DNA from 2 places in the Microbacterium sp. CIAB417 genome. Region 1 is predicted to be linked to the other one. Evidence: riboswitches for the same ligand, from Rfam matches in the RefSeq annotation. Region 1 holds a riboswitch; the other holds the start of a gene.

Region 1 (3,952 bases):
GACGGAGGCCTCGGCATCCGCGACCCCGAGGGCGTCGAGCATCTGCCGCTGCGCGTCGGAGGTCGTCCCGATGTGACGGTCGGCGAAGGAGACCATCAGCCCTCCGTGATGGCGACGTAGGCGTCGCGATCCAGCAGGCCGTCGAGCGCGCCATCGGCGACGGCGACCTTGATCAGCCACGCGTCCTCGAACGGCGAGGAGTTCACCAGGGCCGGGTCGTCGACCACGGCCTGGTTGACCTCGGTCACGGTTCCTGCGACCGGCGCATAGAGCTCGGAGACCGACTTCGTCGACTCGGCCTCGCCGAAGACGGCGCCCCGGGTGAGCTCGGTGCCCACGGCGGGCAGCTCCACGAAGACGATGTCGCCGAGGGCGTCCGCGGCGAAGTCGGTGATGCCGACCGTCGCCGTGTCGCCGTCGACGGCGACCCACTCGTGCTCTTCGCTGTACTTCAGGGTTGTCAGGTCGGTCATCTCGTCCTCCGGTAGAAAGGCATGTCGGTCAGGGTCGCGGGGATCCTCGTCCCCCGCACGTCCAGGAAGAGCGGCTGCTCGCGCGCCGCCGGGTCGATGTAGGCCATGGCGATCGGGTGTCCGAGCGTCGGGCTGAGCGCACCGCTGGTGATCTCGCCGACGACGGAACCGTCCTCCGACACGACGGCGTAGCCCGAACGGCCGGCTCGACGGCCCTCAGCGGCGAGGCCGACCAGGACTCGCGCGTCGGATGCCGGCTGCACCGCGTCCCTGCCCACGAAATCGTCCTTGTCGGCGGCGACGACGCGTCCCAGCCCCGCCTGCGCCGGCTTGGTGTCCAGCGTCAGCTCGTGGCCGTACAGCGGCATGCCCGCCTCGAGACGGAGCGTGTCCCGTGCCGCGAGACCGGCGGGAACGAGACCGTGCGGCTCCCCCGCCGCGAGCACCGCATCCCACAGGGCGGTCGCGTCGGCGGCGCGCACGAGCAGCTCGAAGCCGTCCTCGCCGGTGTACCCGGTGCGCGCGATCAGCAGCGGCTCGCCGCGGAAGCGGGCCGACGCCCAGGCGTAGTAGCGCTGTTCCGCCCACGGGATCGAGACCTCCGTGATGCCGTCCGTCTCGGCGAGGATCGTCTCGGCGGCCGGGCCCTGCACGGCCAGCAGCGCGTAGTCGTCGGAGACGTCGACGACCGTGACGCCCCCTTCGCTCGTCGAACGGTCCGCACCCCCTTCGCTCGTCGAACGGTCCGCACCCCCTTCGCTCGTCGAACGGTCCGCACCCCCTTCGCTCGTCGAACGGTCCGCACCCCCCTCGCTCGTTGAGCGAGCCGCAGGCGAGTCGAAACGCGTCCGCTCCTGGAGCGCGTGCGCCACGGCATCCCGGTTCCCGGCGTTGGAGATGATCAGGAAGCTCTCCTTGCCGAGCCGGTAGACGATGACGTCGTCGACGATGCCGCCGGACTCGGCCAGCACGAGCGAGTACTTCGCCCGGCCGACGGCCACGGCGGAGATCCGACCGGCCAGCGCGTGATCGAGGTAGGCCGCGGCATCCGGACCGTCGACGGTGAACTCGGCCATGTGCGAGATGTCGAACAGACCCGCGGCCCGGCGCACGGCATGATGCTCGGCGAGGTCCGACGTGTAGCGCACCGGCATCTGCCAGCCGCCGAAGTCGGTGAAGGACGCGCCCAGCGACTCATGTCGCTCGCGCAGAGGTGTGAAGCGGGCCACGGAGTTCTCCCGGATCGGACGGATGGATGCCGTACGGAATGCACGGTATCCGAGAACTCCCCCTCTGTCATGGGCCTGAGAGTTTCACCCCGATGGGGCTTTCACCGTCGGCGGATGCGCGGGCATCGCTTTCCAGAGTGGCCCGACCGGCGCGGTACGCGTACCTGAGAGATTGGCGGGGAGGCTTGCTCCTTCGGTGCCCGGCCGGAATCACCGGGGCTCTCCCGCACGGGTCGTGGGGCCGTCTTCAGTTGTGCGACCAGCTTACGGCCTCCCCGCGAGCTCCGCGCGCACCTCGTCGCGCAGCCGGCCCATGTTCTCCGGGTCGGGCGCCGCGCCCAACAGGGTCTTCGTGTAGTCGTGCTGCGGGTCGAGGATGACCGCGTCCGCCGGCCCGCGCTCGACGATGTCTCCCCGGTACATCACGAGGATCTCGTCGCTGAAGTGGCGTGCCGTGGCGAGATCGTGCGTGATGTAGAGCACGCCGAGGTTCTCCTCGCGCTGCAGGTCGGCGAGCAGGTTCAGGACGCCGAGACGGATCGACACGTCGAGCATCGAGACCGGCTCGTCGGCGACGATGAACCGTGCGCCCGGCGCAAGCGCCCTGGCGATGGCGACGCGCTGCCGCTGTCCGCCGGACAACTCGTGCGGACGCCGCTCCGCGAAGCTCTCGGCCGGCGACAGCCGCACCCGCTCGAGCAGATCGAGGGCCTTCTCGCGCACCTCGCCGCGGGAGAGCTTCGGGTGGTGGATGCGCAGGGGCCGCTCGAGGTGATGGATGATCGTGTGGAACGGGTTGAGCGACGCGAACGGGTCCTGGAACACCATCTGCACGTCCGACCGGTAGCGCGCCAGCGCGGATCCGGATCTCCCGCTGGGAGCGCCGTCCAGCAGGATCTCCCCCGACGTCGGCGTCTCCAGCTTCATCAGCATCCGGGCGATGGTCGACTTCCCGCTGCCGGACTCGCCCACGAGCGCGATCGTCTTGCCCGCCTCCAGAGTGAACGAGACGTCCTTGACCGCGTGCAGCGTCGTGGACTTGAGCCCCGAACGCAGGCGGAAGTCCTTGACGAGGTGGCGTGCTTCCAGAGTGCTCATCGGACGTCCTCCTTGACGGATGCCGCGGCCGCCCCCGCGTGTGCGGCGTCGCCGCTGCGGACGAAGCCGCCGCGCTCTCCGCGCAGGCTCGGGAAGCTGGAGAGCAGCTTCCGGGTGTACTCGTGCTGCGGGGTCCGGTAGATCTCCTCCGCGGTGCCCTGTTCGACGATCTCGCCCTGCAGCATCACCGCGATCCGGTCGCTGATCTCCAGGAGCATCGGCAGGTCGTGGGTGATGAAGATGACCGCGAAGCCGAGCTTCTCCCGAAGACGCATGATCTCGCGGATGATCCCGCGCTGCACGACCACGTCCAGGGCGGTGGTCGGCTCGTCCATGATCATGACCTGCGGATCCAGCGCCAGCGCCATCGCGATCATCACGCGCTGGCGCATTCCTCCGGACAGCTCGTGCGGGAAGCTCGTCAGCCGGGAGGGATCCACCCCCACGAGCCGGAGCAGCTCCTCCGCGCGTTCGGTCTTGGCGCGGCGGCTCATGCCGGGACGATGCGTGTCGAAGACGTCGAAGATCTGCGCCTTCACACTGATGACCGGGTTGAGGGAGTTCATCGCCCCCTGGAACACCATGGAGATCTTGTCCCACCGGAACGCGCGCAGGCCCTCGTCCTCGAGCCCGACGATGTCGATGTCGTCGCCGTCCCTGTCGTGGAAGACGATCTCGCCGCCGGTCATCAGCGCCGGCGCCTTGAGCAGCCGGTTGAGGCCGTAGGCGAGCGTCGTCTTGCCGCAGCCGGACTCGCCGGCGAGGCCCAGGATCTCACCGCGGTGAAGAGTGAGCGAGACGTCGCGCACGGCCTTGACGGGCGGATCGACCTCGTACTCGATCGAGACGCCGCGGGCGGTGAGAACGGGTTCGGAGGCGGTCATGCGCCCACTCCCTTCGTCTTCGCGGCCTTGCGCACGCGGCGCGCGGCCTCGGGGGCGACCCGCAGCTTCGGGTTGATGATCTCGTCGATCGCGAAGTTGATGAGCGACAGTCCGCAGCCCAGGAGCGCGATCAGGATGCCGGGCGGGATGAACCACCACCACGCTCCCGTGCCGAGCGCCTGACCGGACTGCGCGTCGTTGAGGATGGTCCCCCACGTGATGGAGTCGGTCGCGCCGAGACCCAGGTAGGACAGGCCCGCCTCGCCCA
Region 2 (3,952 bases), on a different contig from region 1:
CGCCGAGCTGTTCGGCGGCGTAGTCCGTGATGCCGAAGGTGGCGACGCCGCCCTCGATGAGCACCCACTCGTGCTCGGCGGTGTAGGACAGCGTGGTCGGATCGACGGTCATTTCTTCCTCCGGTAGAAGGGCGGTTCGGTCACGGTCGCGGGGATTCGCGAGCCGCGTACATCGATGAACAGGTCTGTGCCGATCGGGCTTCGGTCACCGTCGACGTAGGCGAGCGCGATCGGATGTCCGAGGGTGGGGCTGAGCGCACCGCTCGTGATCTCGCCGACCACGGTGCCCTCGGCGTCGAGGACGGCATAGCCCGCACGCCCTGCACGCTTGCCCTCCGAGACAAGGGCGACCAGAACGCGCGCATCGGACGCGGGCTCGGTCGCCCCCTTGCCGATGAAGGCGTCCTTGTCGTCGGCGACCACGCGTGCGAGCCCGGCCTGCGCGGGCCGCACGTCGCGGTTCAGCTCGTGCCCGTACAGCGGCATGCCCGCCTCGAGGCGCAGGGTGTCGCGCGCCGCGAGGCCCGCGGGGACGAGGCCGAAAGGCTCCCCCACCGCCAGGAGGGCGTCCCACAGCTCAGCTGCCGCATCCGGTCGCACGAGAATCTCGACGCCATCCTCCCCCGTGTACCCGGTGCGCAGGATCAGCACCGACTGCCCGGCGAAGTCCGCGGCGCGCACACTGTAGTAGCCGAGGTCGTCGAAGCTCCACGGCGTCGGGGCATCGCCCTGACGACGCGCGGGTTCTGCGAGTTCCAGACCGGGCAACGCCTCGAGCACCGCGATCGCCGCCGGGCCCTGCAGGGCCAGCAGCGCCGAGTCGTCGGACACATCCTCGACCGTGACGTGGACCCCGGCGATGAATCCGAACGATCCGTCCGCGCTCACGGCGGGAGCGGGCGGCGTGAACGATGCGCGCGCGTCGGCGAGCGCCTCCGCCACCGCATCGTGGTTGCCCGCGTTGGCGATGACGATGAACCAGTCGTCGGCCAGGCGGTAGACGATGACGTCGTCGACGATGCCGCCGTCGGGGGCGAGCACGAGAGAGTACTTCGCTTTGCCGAGCCGCATGCCCGAGTGGCGGGCGGCGAGCGCGTAGTCGAGGAAGGCTCCCGCGTGCGCGCCCGTCACGAGGAACTCCGCCATGTGCGAGATGTCGAAGAGCCCTGCGGCCTCGCGCACGGCACGGTGCTCGGCGAGATCGGACCCGTAGCGCACGGGCATGAGCCATCCGCCGAAGTCGGTGAAGGCGGCTCCGGCCGCCTCGTGGCGGTCTCGGAGCGGGGTGGAGCGTGGATCGGTCATGAGTTCTCCCGGGTGGATGCGGGTAGGCGAGGGCCTGAGAACTCCCCCTCTGTCATGGGCCTGAGAGTTTCGAACACGCGGGGCGCGATCTTTCACCGTCGGCGGATCCGCGAGGATCGCTTTTCAGAGTCGCCCGACCGGGGCGGTACGCGTACCTGAGAGATTGGCGGGGAGGCTTGCTCCTTCGGTGCTCGGACAAGATCTCCGAGACTCTCCCGCACCGGTCGTGGGGCCGATATTCACGTTGTCGGGCCAGCATAGCCCGCCGCACCCGCGCGGGCGATCAGGGCACGCAGGCGCCGGAGCCGACGGCATCCGTCAGGGTGGGCGCTGCCTCAACGACCGGGGCGAGCTCGGTCGCGGTCGACGCGTACCCGATCTCGGAGCCGTCGTCGGCGCGCGCGAACACGATGCCCACGGCCTCCCCTGCGGCGTTCAGCACCGGGCCACCCGAGTTACCGGGGCGGACCGTGGCCGCCAGCGCGTAGACGTCGCGCTGATCGCGTCCCTGGTCATAGATGTCGGGCACCGAGACCACCCCGACGGTCTGCACCGTGGCGCTGCCCATCGTGAACGGTCCGCCGTAGGGGTAGCCCTGCACGACGGCGGCGGCGCCGGGGCCGAGATCGGCACCGATCGGCAACGCGGCCGCATCCAGATCGTCCACCGCGATCAGGGCGAGATCCGCCGTGGCATCGACGTACACGACGCGTCCCTCGCGCGCGGCGCGCCCCGGCAGTTCCACCATCGGACGCTCGACGCCCGCGATCACGTGGGCGTTGGTCACGACGCGATCGGGAGCCACCACGAAGCCGCTCCCGGTGAGGTTGCGTCCGCAGGAGTACGCCGTTCCGGCGATGCGCGCCACCGACTGTGCCGCGGTGCTGAGGGCGGAATCGTCGAGGTCCACGGGCGGCGCCACGTCGGTGGGTGCGGTCAGTTCTCCGAACAGCGCACCCAGCTGCGGCAGCCCGTCGTCGAGAACGGCCGAGCGCACCTGCACCAACGCCTCGTCGACGGGCCGCGGCGTGACCGTGTCGATCGTGCGCAGGACGGCGGAGGATGCGAGGGCGGAGGACACGAAGGGGATGCCGAGGGCGGCGACGCTCTGCCCGACCAGCGAGAGCACGAGGGCCGCGACGACCGTCATGGCCCCGGCTCCCAGCACCCGATCGATTCCTCGCAGGCGGATGCGCGTCGCTCCCCGGCGCAGCGCCCGACCGAGGGCTCCGCCGAGCGAGGCACCCAGCACGAGCAGCCCCACCGCAACGGCCAGCGCCGCCCAGCCGCGCCAGGCGGGATCGGGGACCCAGCGGGACACCACCGGCACGAGCCACCACGCGGCGACCGCCCCGACCACGAGTCCGGCGATCGTCCCGACGCTCGCCAGCAGGCCCCGCCGCCATCCCTGGATCAGCACGATCACCAGCACCACGACCAGCAGGATGTCGATCACGATCGGCGGCATGCGGTCAGCGTAGGCGGCCGCGCTGACAGGGCGCCGCGAGACGCCTGAGCCGGCGACGGATTTTGCTTCTGGTCGCGATGACACTAAGATCGTCTCGAGTTAAGGTCACCATGACACGAACTAACCCCTCTCCTGACACCGCCGACGCCGAGTCCACCGAGACGCGCGTGGCGGTCTCGACTGTGATCTTCAGCCTGCGGCGTGACGGCGACGAGGATCCGCGGCTCGTCCTCCCCCTCGTCAAACGCACCCGCGATCCGTACGAGGGGCTGTGGGCCTTGCCCGGCGGCTGGCTGGACGCCTCGGAGAACCTCGATGAGGCGGCCTCGCGCACGCTCGCCGAGACGACCGGTCTCAGCGCGAGCTACCTCGAGCAGCTCTACGCGTTCGGCGACATCGGCCGCTCGCCCAGCCGCGTCGTCTCGATCGTGTACTGGGCGCTGCTGCGCTCCGACGAGGTCGATGCGCAGAGCGCCGCGCACGCCGCGGCGGGAGACGCGCCCGAGAACGTCGACTGGTTCACGGCGACCGATCTTCCGGGCCTCGCCTTCGACCACAACGCGATCGTCGATTACGCCCTGTGGCGACTGCGCAACAAGGTCGGCTACAGCCGCATCGCCCATGGCCTGCTTCCGGACGCCTTCACGCTCGCGGACCTGCGAGAGGTCAACGAGGCGATCCTGGACCGCAAGCTCGACCCGGCCAACTTCCGCCGGCAGGTCGAGAACAGCAACACCCTGATCCCCACCGAGTCGTTCCGCACCGGGAGTCACCGGCCGGCACGGCTGTACCGCTACAACCAGGACGTCGAGCTGGCCGATCGCGGCCCCCTCGGCCGCCCGCGAAGTCACGAATCGAGCACGACATGAGCACGACGCTGACCATCCAGCCGCGTCCCATCGATCCGTCCGTCGATCACGAGATCCAGGCGATCGTCTCGGGCGCCGGGTCGGGGTCCACCTGCAACACCGACCTCGCGGCGGGCCCGTGGGACTTCGATACGCGTCCCGGATACGGGCCGGGCGCCTCGATGGGCGATGTGATCCCCACCGGTTCCCCGCGCCAGGGCATGCTCCCTCAGGCCTACCGCGACGCGAGCGACGACGAGCTCGACGCCCGCATCCGCCGCGCGAAGGAGACCCTGGGCGACCGCGTGGTCGTGCTCGGGCACTTCTACCA

Evidence for each region. Region 1 has a riboswitch for glycine ahead of KYX17_RS01465 (glycine cleavage system aminomethyltransferase GcvT). Riboswitches for the same ligand answer to the same signal wherever they lie in the genome.
Region 2: linked by a shared signal. The riboswitch ahead of KYX17_RS13370 (glycine cleavage system aminomethyltransferase GcvT) and the one ahead of KYX17_RS01465 (glycine cleavage system aminomethyltransferase GcvT) in region 1 are both predicted to bind glycine.

What each region holds. Positions count from the first base shown of each region.
Region 1 is NZ_JAHZUT010000001.1:282,595-286,546, reverse strand. Features, by position in the region: gene gcvP (aminomethyl-transferring glycine dehydrogenase) at 1-96, opposite strand, end outside; gene gcvH (glycine cleavage system protein GcvH) at 96-473, opposite strand; gene KYX17_RS01465 (glycine cleavage system aminomethyltransferase GcvT) at 470-1,702, opposite strand; glycine riboswitch at 1,845-1,939, opposite strand; gene KYX17_RS01460 (ATP-binding cassette domain-containing protein) at 1,967-2,800, opposite strand; gene KYX17_RS01455 (ABC transporter ATP-binding protein) at 2,797-3,684, opposite strand; gene KYX17_RS01450 (ABC transporter permease) at 3,681-3,952, opposite strand, start outside.
Region 2 is NZ_JAHZUT010000003.1:220,319-224,270, reverse strand. Features, by position in the region: gene gcvH (glycine cleavage system protein GcvH) at 1-112, opposite strand, end outside; gene KYX17_RS13370 (glycine cleavage system aminomethyltransferase GcvT) at 109-1,305, opposite strand; glycine riboswitch at 1,439-1,533, opposite strand; gene KYX17_RS13365 (MarP family serine protease) at 1,589-2,773, opposite strand; gene KYX17_RS13360 (NUDIX domain-containing protein) at 2,884-3,642, shown strand; gene nadA (quinolinate synthase NadA) at 3,639-3,952, shown strand, end outside.